Regions from separate parts of the Arthrobacter sp. 'calajunan' genome, predicted to be linked through region 2. Evidence: predicted binding sites of a transcription regulator. Region 2 holds the regulator's gene; the other holds the start of a gene.

Region 1 (10,178 bases), on a different contig from region 2:
CCTGGCCTACGCGGTCAGCGTGGGCATCCCCGCGGCCACCATGCTGGTGGTCAGCATCGTGGGCAACGTGCTGGCGATCTTCACCCAGCCGCTGAGCGCCCACCTCTCGGACCGCTTCGGCCGCCGCCCGATCTTCATCACGGGCATCCTGTCTTCCGGCGTGCTGATCTGGGTGTACTTCTGGGCGATCTCCACCTCCAACATCGCGCTGGTCTTCCTGCTGAGCATCGCGATCACCGCCGGCAGCTACGCGGTGTCCAACGCGATCTACCCGGCCTGGTTCTCCGAGCTGTTCCACGTCAAGGTCCGCTACTCGGGTGTCGCCATCGGCCTGCAGGTGGGCATCCTGTGCGCCGGGTTCACCCCGATGATCGCCACCGTGCTTGTCGGCGGGATCCCTGCCAACTACGGCCCGGCGGCCTGGATCGTTGCCGGATCCTCCATCGTGGCGGCCATCGGAGCCATCTGGGCCCGCGAAACCTTCAAGACCCCGCTGCACGAGCTGGGCAACCGGGTGGAGTAGAACCTCCGTCTCCTGCCAAGGGCCCGGAATCCGCTGGTCGTCGACCGGCTGGTTCCGGGCCTTCGTGCCGCCGGGGCGGCATGGCGGCCCGTCCCGTTCAGCGGGACGGGCGGATTTCGGCGGCGCGCGGGCGGGATGTAATCGAGCCACGCGCGCCCGGGACCTCGGGCGCGCCAGAATCACGGGAGGAAATCGATGACCCAGAAAACCCGACGCGTCGCAGTTGTCACCGGAGCCAGCCGCGGGGCTGGCAAGGGGATCGCGCTGGCGCTGGGCGAAGCCGGGGCCAAGGTCTACGTCACCGGGCGCACCACCACCGAAGGCGAGGCCCCGCTGCCGGGGACCGTTTTCGCCACCGCCGAGGAAATCACCGCCCGCGGCGGGATCGGCGTGCCGGTGGTGCTCGACCACACCGACGACACCCAGGTGAAGGCGCTCTTCGAACGCATCGCCGCCGAAGACGGGGCCATCGACATCCTGGTCAACAACGCCTACGCGGTCCCGGCGGAGCTGACGCTTTCCGGGGCGTTCTGGGAGAAGTCCCTGGACCTGCTTGAGGTGTTCAACGTCGGGCTGCGCTCCAGCTACGTCGCCAGCTACTACGCCGCACCGCTGCTGATCGCCGGCGGCGGGCTGGTGGTGAACACCTCCTCCTTCGGCGGAACCTGCTACATGCACGGACCGGCCTACGGGGCCGGCAAAGCGGCCGTGGACAAGATGGCCAGCGACATGGCCGTGGACTTCAAGGCGCACGGCGTCGCCGTCATCTCCCTGTGGATGGGGATGCTGAAGACCGAGCGCACCCTGGCCGAGCTGGCGAAGAGCCCCGAGCAGTACGGGGACCTGGAAGCCACCGCCGAATCCCCGGAATTCCCCGGCCGGGTCATCGACGCACTGCACCGCGACCCGCAATTGATGCAGCGCAGCGGCCAGGTGCTGATCGCCGCGGAAGTGGCCGCGGAACTGGGGGTGCAGGACGTGAACGGTGCGCAGCCGGTCTCCCACCGCCCCATGCTTGGAAACCCGCCGGTGTTTTCCGACGCAGTCATCGGCTAATTCGCCAACGGACTATCCGCTCGACACGACTTTTTCAGGAGAACAATCCATGGATTTGGAACAACGCCTTGCCGCGCTGGAAGCGATCGAAGAGATCAAGGCGCTCAAGCACCGCTACTGGCGCGCCTGTGACGGGAAAGACCCGCAGGGATTCCGCGACTGCTTCATCAAACGCGGCGCGATCATCGACTACGGCCCCATGGGCGCCTTCGACGACGTGGAGCCGATGGCCGAGATCTTTACCCAGGTGGCGCTGGCGAAGATCGACGGGAAGCACGTGATCTTCGACATGCACCACGGCATGCACCCGGACATCACGCTGATTAGCCCCACCACCGCCCGGGGACGCTGGACGCTGCGCTTCCGCCAGATCAACCTGGCCGAACGCACCGAGTACCTGAAGACCGGCGAATACGACGACGAATACGTGCTGGTGGGCGGCCAGTGGAAGATGTCCGCCTGCCGCTTCACCGACACCTGGTCGATGACCCGCGCGCTTGATGAGAGCGCGCAGATCACCGAGGGCGAGTTCCTGGAGGTTCCGGCACCCTAGCGGCGCCCGTCGAAGGCCCGGAGGCCGAGCGGATCATCCGCTCGGGCTCCGGGCCTTTGCCGTGCCTTCCGCAGCATCGCCGCGAGCGGTGAACTGATCAAAAAAATTGTTCACGAAACCGGGCCCGCGCCAAACTGTCGGCCGGGCTGACTAGTGTAGCTACCGATCGAACACATGTTCGAATAGAATGAATTTGTTGAGTAAGGAGCGCACACGTGGGCATGTTCACCGAGCCGATTGAGGTCACCCGCGCAGCGAACGGAATACCGCTGCGCGTCACCTGGCGAGGGAAAGACTACCGCCTGGTGGCTGAACCCGAACGTTGGTTCGAACGCCGCAAATGGTGGGAGGAGAACATGAGAATCCCGCGTGGACTAGGGGCAGGGGTGGCCGATTATGAGATGTGGCGACTGCAGCTGGCCGATGCCTCGGGCCGTTCGGAGCCGTTCAGCATCGATGTCAGCTTCGATGCGCAAAGCACCCGCTGGCGCCTGGTCCGCCTGCACGAGCAGCATGCCCGCAGCGCCTGAGGCGCTACTCGAATACATGTTCGAGGCGATGGCATGAGCTTCACGCACCTGAATGTCGCTTCCTCCTACAGCGCCCACTACGGGGTCTCCACCCCGCCCCAGCTGGCGGCCGCCGCGCACGCCATGGGCGCCGAAGCGCTGGCCCTCACCGACCGCGACGGGCTCTACGGGGCGGTCAAGCACGTAGCCGCCTGCATGGAACACGGGCTACAACCCTTGCTGGGCGTGAACCTGGCACTGCTCGACACCCCGGGCCATGCAGCTGGCCGGGTCATCCTGCTGGCCCGCGGGCACAGCAACGGAGCAGGCTACGCGGCCCTATGCCGCAGCATCAGCCAAGCCCACCAGGCGCCCCGCGGCATTCCCGGGTTGACCCGGCGCCAGCTCGCCCACCGGGTGGCCTCCGGAAACCTCATGCTGCTGGTCGGCGGGGAATCCGACGTGGCCCGGGCGCTGGCCCGCGGGCAGTACGCCAAGGCCCGCGCACTGCTGGCCGACTGGAAAAAGCTGGCAGGCCCCATGCTGCGCGTGGAAATCACCACCCATCTGTCCACCCCCGGATCCCGCTACAACCTCGGGGAAGCCGGCAGGATGCTGCGCTACGCCGAGGAACTGGGCCTAAAGGCGGTGCTGAGCAACGCCGTGCGCTACGCCGACCCCGACGGCGCGGTCACCGCCGACCTCCTGGACTCCGCTCGCACCCTGAACAGCCTGAGTGAAATGGACTCCTGCCAGCCCAACGGGCAGGGCTGGCTCAAGTCCCCGCAGGAGATGCGCCAGCTGGCCTCCGAAATCGCCCGCGCCACCGAGCGCGGCTGGATGCGCAAGCTGCTGCGGGAAACCGAGGCCGTCGCCAACTTCGCCGCCCTGGACCCCGCCGGCGACTTGGGCTGGAAAAAACCTGTCATCCCCGAAGCCTCGGTGCTGGGCCTACACCGCCTGGCCATGCAGGAGCTGACCGAACGCGTCTACGCCGCCGTGCCCCGGCTGCTGCCCAACGAGACGAAGCACACCGTCGAGCAGCGGCTGTCCCTGGAACTCGGGGTCATCAACCGGCTGGACTTCGCCGGCTACTTCCTCACCGTCGCCGAAACCGTCAAGCTCATCACCGGGCTGGGGGTGCGCGTGGCGGCCCGCGGCTCCGGCGCCTCCTCGCTGGTCAACTACCTGCTGGGCATCAGCCAGGTCAACCCGCTGGCCCACGACCTGGTCTTCGAACGCTTCCTCTCCGACACCCGCACCACCCTGCCGGACATCGACATCGACGTGGAATCAGCCCGCCGCCACGAGATCTATCGCAAGATCTTCGCCAGCTTCGGCGAAGAACGCGTGAGCCTGATGAGCATGCAGAACGCCTACCGGGCCCGCGGAGCGGTCCGCGATGCCGGAGCCGCCCTGGGCCTGGAGGACGGGCAGGTGGACGGCATCGCCAAGCAGCTGTGGCGCTTTTCCGCCTCCTCCTTCCGCGAAGCGCTCGCCGAGAAGCCGGAGCTGGGCGAACTGGCCGAACGCCTCACCGAGGACTCCCAGCTGGACATCCTGATCGACGCCACCGAACGCCTGGACCGGCTGCCGCGGCACATCTCCATGCACCCGTGCGGCGTGATCCTCTCCGACGCCTCGCTGCTGGACCGCACCCCGGTCCAGCCCTCGGGCATCGCCCTGCCGATGAGCCAGTTCGACAAGCACGACATGGACCTCATGGGGCTGATCAAGCTCGACGTGCTCGGGGTGCGCATGCAGTCGGCCATCGCCTACACCCTTCAGGAGATCGCGCGCCTGCACCCCGATGCGGCCGCGGTCGCCCGCGCCGGGGGACACGCCACCACCAGCTATATCGACCCGGCCGGTCATATCGACCTGGCCAAGGTCCCGCTGGATGACGCCCCCACCTTCGAACTGATCCGCTCCACCCACACCCTGGGCTGCTTCCAGATCGAATCCCCGGGCCAGCGCGAGCTGATCGGCAAGCTCGCCCCCGCCGAATTCAACGACCTGATCATTGATATCTCGCTGTTCCGCCCCGGCCCCATGCAGTCCAACATGGTCAAGCCCTACCTGGAGCACCGCCACGGCTTCGCCCCCGAACAGTACCTGCACCAGGAACTCAAGCCCGCGCTGGCCGAAACCCACGGGGTAGTGGTCTTCCACGAACAGGTGCTGCGCATCCTGGACACCATGACCGGCTGCGGTCTGGGCATGGCGGATGTCTACCGCCGCCACCTGGGCAACCCCGCCCAGGAACCGGCGGTCGAAAAATACTTCCGCGCCAGCGCCGCCGCCAAGGGCTACACCCCGGAAACCATCGACAAGGTCTGGACGGTGCTGGCGGGCTTCGGCTCCTTCGGCTTCTGCAAGGCCCACGGGGCCGCCTTCGCCGTACCCACCTACCACTCGGCCTGGCTCAAGGCCCACCACCCCGAAGCCTTCCTCGCCGGCATCTGGGAACATGACCCGGGCATGTACCCCAAGCGGCTGCTGGTCTCCGAGGCCCGGCGCATGGGCATCCCCATCCTGCCGCTGGACATCAACCGCTCCACCGGGCACTACCGAGTCGAACGAATCTTCGAATACGCTTCCGCCGCGGCCCCCGCCGTGCCCCGCGCGCCCGGAACCCTGCGCCCCGGACATTACGGCGTCCGCCTGGCCTTCCGCGACATCCACCAGATGAGCGAACGCGAAGTCGAGCGCCTGGTCGCCGGGCAGCCCTACGAGCACCTGGCCGACGTGCGCGACCGCGCCGGCCTGTCCCGGCGCACCTACCAGAACCTCGCGGCCCTGGGTGTCTTCGACTCCCTACTCACCGGCACCAGCCGGGCGGACACCATCGCCCACACCCAATCCATGGCCCGCACCAGCCTGCCGGCCAAATACCGGCCCGGCCCCGGCCAGCTCACCCTCGACCTCGGGCAGATCGAACACATCACCAACACCGGGGCGCAGCTGGAACCGGCCGAGATCATCCGCACCGAACTGGACCTCATGCACCTGGACGCCAGCGAACACCTCATCACCTCCTACCGGCAACGCCTGGCCCACCTGCCGATCACCCAGGCCATCGAGCTGCTGCACCTGCGCAACGGCACCGAGGTGCTGGTCGCCGGGGTGCGCGTGGCCACCCAGACCCCGCCCATGCGCGGAGGCAAACGCGTCGTGTTCATCTCCGTGGACGACGGCACCGGCTGCATCGACGCCACCTTCTTCGACGACACCCAGCAACGCACCGGATCGCTGCTGTTCTCCACCCGCATGCTGCTCATCCACGGCATCACCCGGCGCACCGGACCCCGCGGCATCTCGCTGCAGGCGCTGAACGCCTGGGACCTGCACCAGCCCGAAACCCTGCCCGCCGCCGGATACCTGGACTCCGCAGCCCGCCCGCGCCCCAGCTACCGGCCCAAGCTCGGCCAGAGCCCCACCGAAACCGTCGGAGAACTCGCCCGCCGCATGAACGCCGAAGGCCTGGACCAGCGCGGAGCGCAAAATATGTAGGGGGAGCCTCGAATACGGGGGATCAGCGCGTCAGGCCCCGCGTACCATGCCGGGCAGCAGCGCGAGCGCAACCGGTTCCCGGCCAAGTCCCGGGGCGCCGACATAGAACGCGCGCATCCCGACCGCTTGCGGACCCTGGATGTCCGCATCCCAGTTATCTCCCACGAACACCGCATCCTGCGCAGGAATCCCGTGCGCGTCCAACACCAACTCGAAGATCTGCCGGTGCGGTTTGCGCCACCCCAGCTCTATGGAGGTGAAGACCCGGTCGAAGTACGCGTCCAACTGCAGCTCGCGCAGCAACCGTGGCACCAACGCCGCATCATGGGTATTGCTCACCACGCTCAGCACATGATCTGCACAGAGATCCTGCAAGCACGTCCGGACATCAGCGGCGGGGGCAACCTGAGCGCTCCATACGGCAAGATACTCTCGCACCAGACGGACAAGCTCATTCTCGGCTACGGGAGAAGAATCCAGCAGCTCCCAATAGCGCCGGGCGATCTGAAGCATCGAACACTCACGCCCGGAGCGGTGCGCCGTCGAATCCAGCTCATCCCATGCGCGAGTCCACAACGTATCGGCCTCTGCCTGGCCCACCCGAACCGAAGCCCTGAGCGCAAATTCCAGCGGCGCGTTGAACGCGCTCGGCAGGACCGACGAGTCATAACGCACCAAGGTGCCAAAGAAATCAAAATAAACGTGCGAGGGCATTGGTTCATCTTCCCCCGCGCTGGGAAGAACCAAGTAAACGCGAACCTGCTACACCGAGGACACGTGGCCGTCCGCATCAATGACAAATGACGGATTGTGCACAAAATCCCAGCGGAACCCGTCCGGATCGGCAACGCAGGCGCTCATCCCGCCCCACGGCTGCACGGTAGGAGCCGTAATGGACTGGGCCCCGGCGTCGAGCGCTCGCCGGTAGAGCTGTTCAACTTCCGCATCGGTGTGCACATTGTGCCCCAGCGAAACAGGGGGAGCCTTCTCGCCGTGCCCGATGTCGCCATACTCGTTGGGCATCTGCGTAATGTCCCACAAGGCCAGCATCAAGGAATGCCCGGCGCGGACAAAGGCAATCTCCGGATGGGCTGGCTGCACCAGCTCGAAACCCAGTCCCTCGGTATAGAACCTGGTTGAAACACCGACATCACGCACGCCGAGGGTGATCGCGCTGATGGTCGGCGGGGCCGACTTGTTCATATGACCAGCCTAGGGTGCGTTGACCTCGAATGATAGAGGCAGAGCAACCCCTGTCATTACCCTGACAGGGGTTGCTCTGCCTGACCATGCCTTACCTGCGGAATGTGCAAGCAGCTGCTCCATGGAAACCTGATAAGGACGATTGCCGAATTCCGACGTAGCCCTTACAGATAGATCCATTGCTCATTGCGCGGCGAAGACAAATAGCGCTCACGCTGGGCACGGAACTCTTGATCGATACTGCGCGGCGCGTGATGGTTGCGCTGTTCACTGCTGGGGATGCGGCGCAAGCCAAGCCTCCCGGCAGAAACTGACGACCTTGATGCTGGATGGTTTTTCATGCTCGGTTCTCCTTGAGCCTGCGGCAGCTCGCCCTCTGCAGACACCACGTCCGCAGATTCCCTCGCCGCCGCTTCGATCTGAGAATTTGCGCTCGCCGGTTCGCTGATCCAGCGATCCGGGTGCGGGATGCCGCGCACATGCCGTGAGCACCAGGCGGCGACGGTTGCAACGATCACCAGGGAGCTGAAGAACACCAGCGTCGGCCCCATGCCCAGCCATTGCAGGCCGAGCCCGGTGAAAAACGGCGCCAGCGGCAAAGCCGACAGGGCCATGAACAAGATCAGGGAGTTGGCGCGTCCTGCCATCTCCCGCGGCACCACTGCCATGAAATAGCCTCCGACCGACGCATTCAGCGCCGGAACGCTGAGGAAGGCGATCAGCAGCATGGAACCTAGCCAGACCAGATTGGTGTTGAACCCCATGAGCAGCATCGCGCCACCCAGAACGCTCAAGCAGCTGCAGGCAAGCACCCCGGTCCGGAACTTCTCGATCAGGCGGCCAGCGAACAGCGACCCGGCAAACATGCCCAGCCCCATGAACGTGGAAACCAAGCCGATCACCCAGGGAGCTTCGCCGCGTTGCTGCAATCCGTAGATCAGCGTCGTGTTCAGCCCGTTGGTTCCGATATTGATGACGGTGATCAGAATCAGCAGGCTGCGCAGCTGCGGCCTGGCGAAACACCAGCGCATGCCTGCCGCGATGCCGGGGGAGACCGGTGCGCTGTCGGCAGGGGAGTTTTCCACGGGCTTGGAGTCGGCCTCTGCCGCGCGCAACGGCCCGCGCAGCGCGAATCCCGAAGCGGCGGCGAGCATCTGCAGGAAACTGACGGCCAGCAGGGCAAACCCTGCGCCCCATCCGAGCAGGAGCCCGCCCAGCGGGGCAGCGCCCAGCATGAGCACCGAATCGCGTCCCTGGTTTGCGGCCATAGCTCGTCCCAGCTGCTTGGGGTGGACCACGTCCTTCAGCGCAGCATTCGTGACCGTGCCGAAATAGCCTCCGCGCAGTTCCATGAGCACGTGGGCGACGCACAGCACCGCGACGCCCAGCGACCCGCCGATGCTGGCCACTGCCAGCGCCGAGGTGAGCGCCGCACCGCAAATCCCTCCGGTCAGCATCATGCGCGCCCGGTCGGAACGGTCGGCCACGGAGCCGCCGAGCAGCGTCAGGCTGGCCCGCGCGGCCAGGCCCACGGCGGCCAGCGTGCCCGCCTGCACCGGCGAACCAGTCAGCGCCAGCAGGATCAGCGGCAGCACGAAGGCGTAGATGCCGCCGGCCAGCAGGGCCGTGGTGTCGGCGACCCACCAGATGCGGTAGCTGCGCTGGTGGCGCAACGCCGGCCGCCGCTGTGCGCCGGCGTCGGCCGTCTGCGACTGAAGCAGGGGAGTCGGGTCCGTGGTCATGCACCAACCATAGACCTGCAAATAAAGTTGCGCAATAGAACTTGCGCAATTTTATTTGAGCAATTGCTATGCTGAATCCATGACTCAAGCTCAGTCGAACGTCACGTTCACCACGCCCATGCTCAAGGCCATGGCCAACCCGCTGCGCCGGCAGATCTTCGACGCGCTGGCTGCCATGCGCACCGGGCGCGCCTCGGATATCGGCGAGCTGCTGGGTCTTGCCCCGAACAAGGTCAGTTTCCACCTGCGCGAGCTGGCCAAGGCCGAGATGATCGAGGAGGCTCCCGAGCTGGCGCGTGACAAACGCGACCGCGTCTGGCGCCCGGCCGCCACCGGCTACACCACCGGCCAGCCCGCCGACCGCACCGAGGATGGCTCGGCTACCGCCATGAACGCCTACCTCGGGCAGGTTATCCATGACGAGCAGCGCCGCCTCGAAGCCACCTTGGCACACGCCCAGCGCTGGTACGACAGCGGCGAGGCCAGGGCGGACCTGGCGCAGCTGAGCACCAGCAACCTGATGCTCACCGAGGACGAGCGCCAGGAGCTGCAGCGCCGGTTGGATGCGGTGATCCCGGCCTTCCGCGAGGACCAGAAGAACGGGAAGATCGCCAGCTCGCAGCCGGCCTCCGAGCGCAAGCTGTGGCACTATTCGGGGCTGTTGTCGGCCGATGAGCTGTTGAACGGGTCACACTCGGGCGGACAAACGGCACAAAAGCCGAAGTGAACCGGTTGCGCAGCGCAATGCTGAACTAAACTGGGTTCTGGCTGGCTGTGGCCAAGGTATGCCACAAGCTATGAAGCCATCACAGATTGAAAGGTAGAACCCGATCTCATGAGCGAGCAGCTGACTCTCACCATCGACGGCGAGCAGGTACAGGTGGACGCGGGAACGACCGGTTTGCAGTTCTTCGCCAAGGACAAAGACGTTGTAGTCATGCACGTCGACGGCGTACTGCGAGACCTGTCCCGCGAACTCGAAGCCGGAACCACTGTCACCCAGGTAACCATCGCCGATCCTGAGGGTCTGGAGGTGTTGCGCCACTCGACCGCCCACGTGATGGCCCAGGCGGTGCAGC
Region 2 (10,178 bases):
ATCGTTGCGTGCGCACGGGCCAAATATGGGCGGAGGCAACGTGACAAAGCCAATATGTACCAGGCCGCACAAGACTGATAGAGTTTTGTCTATGACTTTGTTCTTCGTCTAATACGTAGCCCACACGGTTACCCGTGATTCCCGAATCCCCGGCGCTGGTCTTGCGCGCCCGGACGGCGGAATCCGCAGGCGGCAAAGTCTTTTCTACTTTCCAGACTCCCAGGTGTGTTGGGGTCTTCACCTTGCCTTTGCGTTTGCGTAACCGCATCACCATCAGCACCGAATGCTGCTACCGATTTCTGCAAAGGATACTCAATGACCAACGAACACCTTGAAACCGACCGCGCCACGTCGCGAAGTGGGGGTGCCCCGCACTATTCTGGAAAGCGAAGTACTTCAAAGGAGACCATGACTAACTCCGAGTCACACGAACACGATTCATCGTCGATGGACGACGCCCAGATTCAGGCCGCCATCGACCGCATCCTTGCGGCAGACGAGGCCCAGGGGCCTCAGGTGCAGCATTTCGCATCCGATGATGAATCCGTTTTCTCTGGTCAGGCGACCGCCCTGAACCGTTTTTCCTCCGGCTATTCCACCTATGACGGTGAGCAGGACGACCTGGCCGAGCGTCGCGCCCTGCGACGCGTTGCAGGCCTCTCTACGGAGCTCGAAGACGTCACCGAGGTGGAATACCGCCAGCTGCGCCTTGAGCGTGTGGTGCTGGCCGGAGTCTGGACCGATGGAAGCGTCACCGAAGCGGAGAATTCGCTGCGCGAATTGGCAGCGCTAGCGGAAACCGCAGGCTCGGAAGTACTCGACGGTGTTGTGCAGCGCCGCAGCAAGCCAGACCCGTCGACGTATCTGGGCTCGGGCAAGGCCATGGAGTTGCGCGAGATCGTAGCCTCCACTGGCGCCGATACCGTGATTGTCGATGCCGAACTGGCCCCGTCGCAGCGCCGTGCGCTGGAAGACGTTGTCAAGGTCAAGGTCATCGACCGCACCAGTTTGATCCTGGACATCTTCGCGCAGCATGCGAAGTCCCGTGAAGGCAAGGCCCAGGTCGAACTGGCCCAGCTGGAATACCTGCTTCCGCGTCTGCGTGGCTGGGGCGAATCCATGTCCCGCCAGGCCGGCGGCCGGGTGGGCGCCGCGGGCGGCGGCATTGGTTCGCGTGGCCCGGGTGAAACCAAGATTGAAATGGATCGCCGCCGCATTCGCGACCGCATGGCAAAATTGCGCCGTGAGATCAAGGCGATGAAGCCGGCCCGAGAAGCCAAGCGCGCAAACCGCCGCCGCAACGAAGTTCCCGCGGTCGCCATTGCCGGCTATACCAATGCCGGGAAGTCCTCCCTGCTGAACCGACTGACCAATGCCGGGGTCTTGGTGGAGAACGCGCTGTTCGCCACCCTGGATCCCACGGTGCGGCAGGCGGCCACCGAGGACGGGCTGACCTACACGCTGGCGGATACGGTGGGTTTCGTGTCCAACCTGCCGACGCAGCTGGTGGAGGCTTTCCGCTCGACGCTGGAGGAAATTGCGGATTCCGACCTGATTCTTCACGTTGTTGATGCCTCGCATCCGGATCCGGAAGGCCAGATCCAGGCAGTGCGTACGGTGCTGGGCGAAGTCGATGCGCTGAACATTCCCGAGATCATCGTGCTGAACAAGGCTGATGTGGCTGACCCATTTGTTATTGAAAGGGTCCGAAACCGCGAATCCAATACCGTGGTTGTCTCGGCACACACCGGTGAGGGAATCGAGGAGCTTCTGGCGAAGGTCAGCTCCTCGATTCCGCGCCCGGGAGTGCAGATGGAAGTGCTGATCCCATATAGCCGCGGGGATCTGATCGCGAAACTTCATCAGAGTGAGTCTGAAATCCTTGAAAGCGAGCATCTGGAGAACGGAACCAGATTGATCGTCAAGGTACGAGAATCGTTGGCAGCAGAGTTGGAGACTTTCAACCTTCATGGATAAGCAAGAGCAGGCCCTTGACCTGCTGGAAGCCGCAGTAACTTCCATGGGCGGCGCCATGCGCGCCGGCCAGCAGGAAATGGTCAAGCACGTTGTATCGGCGCTGGAAGACGAAGAGCATCTGCTGGTGCAAGCAGGAACCGGTACGGGCAAGTCCATGGGCTACCTGATCCCGGCACTGGCACACGCCCAGACCAGCGCCAAACCGGTAATCGTATCGACTGCAACCTTGGCGTTGCAGTCGCAGATCGTCGGACGTGACGTACCTCGGCTCCTGGAGTCTCTCAAGGGCAAGCTTTCGCGACCCATGGACGTGGCCCTGCTCAAGGGCCGCTCCAACTACCTCTGCCAGTACAAGCTCGGCGGCGGATACCCGGAAGACGACGAAGGCACGTTGTTCTCCATGGATGAGCCCGCCGCGCCCAGGGGACAGACATTTTCCCCGCTGGCCAGCGAAGTCATGAAGCTTCGCGAATGGGCCGAGCGCACCGACACAGGGGACCGGGACGAACTGGTCCCCGGAGTCAGCGACAAGGCATGGAAACAGGTTTCGGTGTCCGCCATGGAGTGCCTTGGCTCCCAGAAATGCCCTATGGCCGATGAATGCTTCTCGGAGATGGCCCGCGCCCGGGCCGCCGAATCCGACGTGGTGATTACCAACCACGCCCTGCTGGCGGTCTCCGCCTTCGAAGGGCTGTCGGTGCTCCCGGACTTCGACGTCGCCATCATCGATGAGGCCCACGAGCTCCAGGACCGCGTCACCAGCTCGGTCTCAGGGGCACTGTCGGCTCGTATGGTGCTCACCGCAGCGGGCGGGGCCAAGCGCCATTGCGCCGTCAACGTTGACGAATTGGTCAAAGCCACCAACAGACTTGAAAAGGCCTTGACCGGCGTACCGACCGGGTTGTTGCAGACCGGCCTGCGCGAGGACATGGGAATCGCCCTGAACGACATCGTGGAACAGGCCCGGCTCATTCTCGCATTGACGAAGCCTGAAGCCAACGCGCCGGCCGATGGTGGTCGCCAGACCGCCAGGTCGCAAATGCAGGCCGTCATGGACGACGCCATCCGCATGCTCGAAGCCGAAGACCGCCGGGAGGTGCTCTACACGACCCGTCCGCGAGAATTTGTCGAAGGCCGCGGCTATGTCGAGGCGGATGACAACCAGCCGGCGACACTTAACGTGGCACCGCTGTCCGTGGCCGGAAAACTGCGCGAAGGACTCTTTGACGGTCGTACCGTCATCTTGACCAGCGCCACCTTGGCCATCGGCGCGCAATTCGACTCGGTGGCCGGTTCACTGGGGCTCATGGGTGCCGGTGCACCGTCATGGACAGGCATCGACGTCGGCAGCCCATTCGATTATCCGAAGCAGGGCATCTTGTATGTCGCCAAGCACCTGCCCAAACCCGGCAGGCAGCTTGCCGCCGAGACCCTGGACGAAATCGAGGATCTGATCAAGGCTTCGGGCGGCGGCGCGTTGGCGCTGTTCACCTCGAAGCGTTCTGCCGAAGAAGCGGCGGCGATCTTGCGCGAGCGCCTCGACGTCGAGATCCTCTGCCAGGGTGATGCGAGCATGAAGTCTCTGGTAGCGCAGTTTGCCGAGGAACGGGACACTTGTCTCTTCGGCACCATGACTCTCTGGCAGGGCGTAGACGTGCCTGGCGACTCCTGCCGTTTGGTTATTATCGACAAGATCCCGTTCCCGCGTCCGGACGATCCGATCTCCAAGGCCCGCACCGAAGACGTGCAGAAGCACGGCGGCAACGGTTTCATGCAGGTTTCGGCCACCCACGCCGCGATCCGTCTGGCCCAGGGCGCTGGCCGGTTGATTCGTTCCGTGTCGGACAAGGGCGTCGTGGCAATCCTCGACTCACGCATGGCTACCGCACGCTACGGCAGTTTCCTCAAGGCCTCGTTGCCGCCGATGTGGCCCACCGTGGACAAGAAGACCATCACCGGTGTCCTCAAGCGGATGGACCCGAACCGCTAGATCGGTATTGGTTCATTCCGCGGAAGCCGGCACGGCTGAGCCCGTGTCGAAGCAAAGAGCGCTGGGACGCAGTTATATTGAACTGCACCCCAGCGCTCTTCGATTTGTCGGATTAGAGCGAACGCATGACCGATACAACGCGTCCCATGACGGTCGCTGCATCACCGAGGATCGGCTCGTACCGAGAATTCTGCGGCAACAACCAGGTATGACCGTCGCGCTGCCGGAACGTCTTCACGGTAGCTTCTTCATCGAGCAATGCAGCCACGATGTCGCCGTTGTTCGCAGTTTGCTGGCGACGCACAACAACCCAGTCGCCGTCGCAGATCGCAGCATCAACCATCGAGTCTCCTGAGACTCGAAGCATGAACAGCTCTCCGTGGCCCACCAGCTGGCGCGGAAGCGCGAACACGTCCTCTACCGTCTGATCTGCAAGGATCGGTCCACCAGCGGCGATACGGCCAACCAGCGGCACCATAGTGGTGTCCGCGGAGGTGCTCAGCTCAATGATCTTCGCATCTTCCTTGCCGGCCTCTTCCGCTGGCTTGGGCGCCTCGGCCGCTGCGGCATCCTCGCTGAGCTGCAGCGGCAGCAGGATCTCCATGGCACGAGGTCGGCGTGGATCACGACGAAGGTAGCCGAGCTTTTCAAGCTGACTCAACTGGTGCGTGACACTCGACAGGCTCTTGAGCCCCACGGTGTCGCCGATCTCGCGCATCGACGGCGGATAGCCGTTCTTTCCGATCGAGCGCTGGATGGTCTCGAGAATTTTCTTCTGGCGGATCGTCAGCGAACGTGCATTCGATCGGGGAGTGCGCTCTGAAGCTGACATGACCTTTAGCCTTCCCTAATCACCGGTCGTGAGCTGGGCGGATGCCTAACTGTCGGAAGCCAGTGATGTTATGTATTCGTTCCTCTTCTACTTCGAAATCTTAGTCGATGTGAGGGAGTCTTTCAAAGATTTGTTCGAAAGTGTCTGGACAATTTCCGCGAAGTTCTGTTAGAAAAGATATACGAGAATCGAACACATCTTCGAAAACAGTATTCGAAGACAGGTTCGCATCATGCCACTGTTGAGGAGAATAGTCATGGCAACCGCCGCACTTGACTCGAAACGCACCAAAGAACACATGAAGATCCGCATCAATCGTCGCGGCTGGGCTGTGCTGGTTGGGGTCCCGGTGTTCATTCTGACCATCGCCGCCGCATTCCTGATCACCATGTTCACTTCAAGTGCCCAGGCGGCGTCCAACTCGCCGCAAGGTGTTGAAACCGTGGCCGTGACCGTCATCCCGGGCGACTCGTTGTGGAATCTCGCCCGTGAATACGCCGTAGGCTACGACGTGAATGCGGCCATGGAGCATATCACGGAGATCAACGCACTGGACTCCAGCGAGATCCGCGTTGGCGACACCTTGGAGATCCCGGTGTTGGCCAACTAGCCGGTCAAACCCTCAAAATGGCGACAGGTATTGTTACCAAGGTTTGTCGCCAATTCTTGAACCGACGACTGCGCCATTAGACTTAATGACGTGAATGTCCGCAGTGAACTATTGAGTCAGCTGCCCTTGCGTGAGAATCTCCGCGGGCTGTCCCCTTACGGTGCGCCACAAATTGACGTACCAATTCAGCTGAATGTCAATGAGAACACCCATCCGCTTCCGCAGACCGTGATTGATGCAATCGCTCAAGAAGTCTCCAAGGCAGCGTCCACGCTGAATCGCTACCCGGATCGTGAATTCGTGGAATTGCGTGAACTCCTAGCCAAGTACCTGGGCCACGATCTGGATCGCGAGAACATTTGGGCCGCGAACGGTTCCAATGAGATCCTGCAGCAGATCCTGCAAGCCTTCGGTGGCCCCGGTCGAAGCGTCATGAGTTTCGGCCCCACTTATTCCATGTACCCTCTGCTGGCCAGCGGAACCGATACCGAATACATCGCCGGCCAACGCGCCGATGATTTCACTCTCTCGGCCGACTCTGCTGCCGCGCAGGTACGCGAGCACACACCGAATATCGTTTTCCTCTGCTCTCCGAACAACCCAACCGGCACGGCATTGGGATTGGATGTCATCGAGGCTGTCTACGAGGCAGCCTCCGAGACCAACGCCATGGTCATCGTCGACGAGGCCTACGCTGAATTTTCACTGGCCAATACCAAGTCGGCACTGAGCCTCCTCGGAGGTCGCCAGCGCTTGATTGTCAGCCGCACGATGTCCAAGGCCTTCGGCCTGGCTGGCGCCCGAGTGGGCTACTTGGCTGCGGCACCGGAAGTCACCGATGCGATTCGGCTTGTCCGCCTGCCCTACCACCTCTCTGCAGTGACCCAGGCGACCGCCATTGCCGCGCTGAAGAACGTTGACCTTCTGCTGGCACAGGTCGAAGAAATCAAGACCCAGCGCGACCGCATCGTGAGCACCTTGACCGAGCTGGGTTTGAAGCCTTCGGTTTCAGACTCGAACTTCGTCTTTTTCGGCGGCCTGAACGACCCCCACGCCATTTGGCAGGGGCTTCTGGACGCTGGAATCATCATCCGTGACAACGGAATCGCCGGCACCCTGCGAGTCACCGCGGGAACTGAGGCCGAAACCACCGCCTTCTTGGAGCGGCTGACCGAACTGCTCAGCGCACAGAAGTAGAAAAGACAAGCGAAGGAAGACATGTCTGCCGAATTGATTGGCGCACGTCGCGCCCGTATGGAACGAGTCACCAGCGAATCCTCGGTATTCGTTGAACTGGATCTCGATGGCTCAGGCGTCTCGGAGATCAGCACCACCGTGCCGTTCTTCGACCATATGCTCACTGCCCTGTCCAAGCACTCGCTGATCGACCTCACCGTGCGTGCAACCGGCGACACCCATATCGACGTACACCACACAGTGGAAGACACCGCGATCACCATCGGCGAGGTGCTGCGTGTTGCCCTGGGCAACAAGGCGGGTATCCGCCGCTTCGGCACTTCCTACGCACCGCTGGACGAAGCACTAGCCCGCTCCGTTGTAGATGTCTCCGGGCGCCCCTACCTGGTGCACGGCGGCGAGCCGGCCGGCCAGGAATACCATCTGATCGGTGGACACTTCACCGGTTCGATGACCCGTCACGTTTTCGAGGCGATCACGTTCCACGCGCAGATTTGTGCCCACATCGAGGTGCTCTCGGGCCGCGACCCGCACCACATCGTCGAAGCGCAGTTCAAGTCCTTCGCCCGTGCCTTGCGCGAAGCCGTCGAGCACGACGAACGCATGGGCGACAAGATTCCATCCACGAAGGGTGCCCTTTAAGTGGCAAAAAAGAAAGTTGTTGTCCTGGACTACGGTTCGGGCAACGTTCGCTCGGCAGTGCGTGCGCTTGAAGCCGCCGGAGCCGAGGTAGAGCTGACCGCAGACGCGGACAAGGTCCAAGCGGCTGACGGTCTGGTCGTTCCCGGCGTCGGCGCCTACGCATCGGTCATGGACCAGCTGACCAAGCTCGGTGCACTGCGCTGGATCGGTCGCCGTATCGCCGGCGGCAAGCCCGTGCTCGGAATCTGCGTTGGACATCAGGTCTTCTTCGACGAAGGCGTGGAACACGGCGTCAAGACGGCGGGTATTGGCGAGTGGCCAGGCACCGTAGAGCGGCTGCAGGCTGATGTCATCCCGCATATGGGCTGGAACACCGTTCGTCCGCCGGAAAACACCAAGCTCTTTGCAGGTATCGAAAACGAGCGCTTCTACTTCGTGCATTCATATGGAGTGCAGAAGTGGGAATTCGACGTCACCCAGCCGGCAATGACTCCGCCGCAGGTTACCTGGTCCACCCACGGAACCCCATTCATCGCAGCCGTTGAAAACGGTGCCTTGTCGGCAGTGCAATTCCACCCGGAGAAGTCTGGCGAAGCTGGCAAGAAGCTGCTGAGCAACTGGCTGGAGACTCTCTAGAATGTGGTCGATCGTACTCCTCGGGGTCGGCGCATTTCTTGCCGGCGGAGCAATCTCCTTGAAGAACCAGAAAGCGCACCTGTCGTGGATCATTGCCGCGTGGGGCCTGGCAGCTGGTTGTGTCATCGCAGCATGGGTCTTGACCCTCTAGTTTCAAACTTTCGAAGAAGGACAACATGAGTGAGCAACCAATTCTCGAACTGCTTCCCGCAGTAGATATCGCCGGCGGACAGGCGGTTCGCCTGGTGCAGGGTGAAGCCGGATCCGAAACTGGATACGGCGACCCTCTGGAAGCGGCGCTGGCCTGGCAGAACGACGGTGCAGAATGGCTGCACCTGGTCGACCTCGACGCCGCCTTCGGTCGCGGCAGCAACATCGAGATCGTCCAGCGAATCGCCCAGGAGCTGTCCATCAAGGTTGAGCTCTCCGGCGGAATCCGTGATGACGCGTCACTAGATCGCGCACTGGAATTCGGCGCCACCCGCGTGAACCTCGGGACGGCCGCACTGGAGAACCCGGAGTGGACCCGCAAGGCCATTGCCCGCCACGGCGACAAGATCGCCGTGGGCATGGATGTGCGTGGCACTACGCTCTCCGGCCATGGCTGGACCAAGGACGGGGGAGACCTCTGGGAGGTGCTTGCCCGCTTGGAGGATGCCGGCTGTGCGCGCTACGTCGTCACTGACGTCACGAAGGACGGAACCCTGCGTGGACCCAACGTTGAATTGCTGCGCGAGATCGCCTCGAAAACCAACAAGCCGGTTGTCGCATCGGGCGGTATCTCTTCCCTCGAAGACCTGCGTGTTCTGCGTGCGTTGGTGCCGGAAGGCATCGAAGGCGCCATCATGGGCAAGGCCCTGTACTCGGGGCAGTTCACGCTGCCCGAGGCGCTTGATGTGGCAGGCCGTCGCTAAATAGGTCTGAGCCAGACCTTTGAAGTCGTGGATCGGTTGGAAAAATCCAGCCGGTCCACGATTTTTTATGAAGCCGAATATGAACCTCCTGCGGCGTCTGTGGCCAACGGCGGGGGACAGATGAGCCCCCCCGCCCAGGCCGCGAACTGCGCCCTGCGGGACATAGCCCGGCATTGCCGTGGCAAACAGGCTCTCGGATTCCGTGTCCTTGCGCATTATCATTTCAAGATGCCACATCCGCCGCGTTGTGGCCAGGCCCGAATATCTGAAGTGTGCCCAAGGTCTCGTGGGCAAGCTCATGCCCGAGTCCCTGAAACTTGTTCTTCCACCGGGGTTCTCACAGATAGCATGGATCTATGAGCACCGCGCAACCTGAATCCGCACCCAAGCGCCACCTGCCCGGACATATCGCCGCGGCACTGGCGCGGGCAGGTTCCCCGACTGATTCCGCAGGTCAAAGCTGGGAAGGCCGGGACCTGGCCGGTGATGAAAACCCGCTGCACAAGTTCGACAAGGACGACGGACTGGCAGATGAGGCGGTGATGCAGGCGCTGGCTGATCTGCGAGCCGGCAACGGCAGCGAGTCCGGCGTCCACCAGTCGCTGGCCAGCGCCCGGGTTTTCGTTGCAGTAGTAGCCCAGCTTGGCGAAGAAGCGATGACCGAGCACGGCTTCGCCTCCGACAAGGAAGCCGACATGGCCCTGGTCAAGATCAAGGGGCCGGACGGACGCATGGCCTTGCCGGTGTTCACCACCGTGGAGCGGCTCCAGGCCTGGCACAACGAAGCGAGACCAGTCGCGGTCTACGCCCCGCGCGCCGCGTTGTCTGCGGTCAGCGAAGAATGCCAATTACTGGTGCTGGATCCGGGCGGCGACTACACGTTTGTCCTTCGACGACCGGGCATGTGGAACCTTGCCAAGCAGATCGAATGGACACCGAGCTATCTGAACCAGGGCATTGCTGAAATCGTCCAGGACGCGACGAGTGGCTACGCCCAGCTTCGCAAAGTGCAGATAGCACCAGGCCGAGGTGTTGGTTCACGAGATGCGCAGGGCAACGCAGTGCCCGGAGGCGGCTCCGGACCGGAATTGAACCTGCAGTTCGTTTTCGCGGCAGGAACCAGCGAAAACGATGCGCGAGAGATCGCGACAAATATTCACGGGCTATTGGCTCGAAAACCCGAGTTCGCCGAGGCGGTGGACTCGATAGAAATCAGCTTGCTCAGCTCATCCAGCTAGGGATGGGCCTACACGAAGAGGAATACTCCGCGTCATGAAGAACTACTGGCAGATCCTGCGTCAGCCTCAGATCGCTTCGCTGCTGGTTATCGGCATGGTCGCTCGGCTTCCTCATTCGGCGTTGGGCATGCTGCTTTTGCTC

The links. Region 2 encodes LexA, which represses DNA repair genes until DNA is damaged. Its sites were predicted from a motif close to TCGAACANNTGTTCGA; they were not measured.
Region 1: the regulator LexA is predicted to act here: its motif matches at 2,299-2,314, upstream of RF641_RS07815 (DUF6504 family protein).

Annotation. Positions count from the first base shown of each region.
Region 1 is NZ_JBKZDY010000004.1:134,977-145,154, reverse strand. Features, by position in the region: gene RF641_RS07830 (MFS transporter) at 1-523, shown strand, start outside; gene RF641_RS07825 (SDR family NAD(P)-dependent oxidoreductase) at 719-1,579, shown strand; gene RF641_RS07820 (nuclear transport factor 2 family protein) at 1,629-2,132, shown strand; gene RF641_RS07815 (DUF6504 family protein) at 2,354-2,662, shown strand; gene RF641_RS07810 (DNA polymerase III subunit alpha) at 2,696-6,154, shown strand; gene RF641_RS07805 (HAD family hydrolase) at 6,185-6,868, opposite strand; gene RF641_RS07800 (VOC family protein) at 6,917-7,357, opposite strand; gene RF641_RS07795 (MFS transporter) at 7,522-9,099, opposite strand; gene RF641_RS07790 (winged helix-turn-helix domain-containing protein) at 9,179-9,826, shown strand; gene thrS (threonine--tRNA ligase) at 9,935-10,178, shown strand, end outside.
Region 2 is NZ_JBKZDY010000002.1:31,689-41,866, reverse strand. Features, by position in the region: gene hflX (GTPase HflX) at 316-1,977, shown strand; gene RF641_RS02680 (ATP-dependent DNA helicase) at 1,970-3,967, shown strand; gene lexA (transcriptional repressor LexA) at 4,080-4,799, opposite strand; gene RF641_RS02670 (LysM peptidoglycan-binding domain-containing protein) at 5,056-5,409, shown strand; gene RF641_RS02665 (histidinol-phosphate transaminase) at 5,500-6,606, shown strand; gene hisB (imidazoleglycerol-phosphate dehydratase HisB) at 6,628-7,248, shown strand; gene hisH (imidazole glycerol phosphate synthase subunit HisH) at 7,249-7,884, shown strand; gene RF641_RS02650 (hypothetical protein) at 7,886-8,035, shown strand; gene priA (bifunctional 1-(5-phosphoribosyl)-5-((5-phosphoribosylamino)methylideneamino)imidazole-4-carboxamide isomerase/phosphoribosylanthranilate isomerase PriA) at 8,061-8,798, shown strand; gene RF641_RS02640 (SseB family protein) at 9,155-10,036, shown strand; gene RF641_RS02635 (MFS transporter) at 10,071-10,178, shown strand, end outside.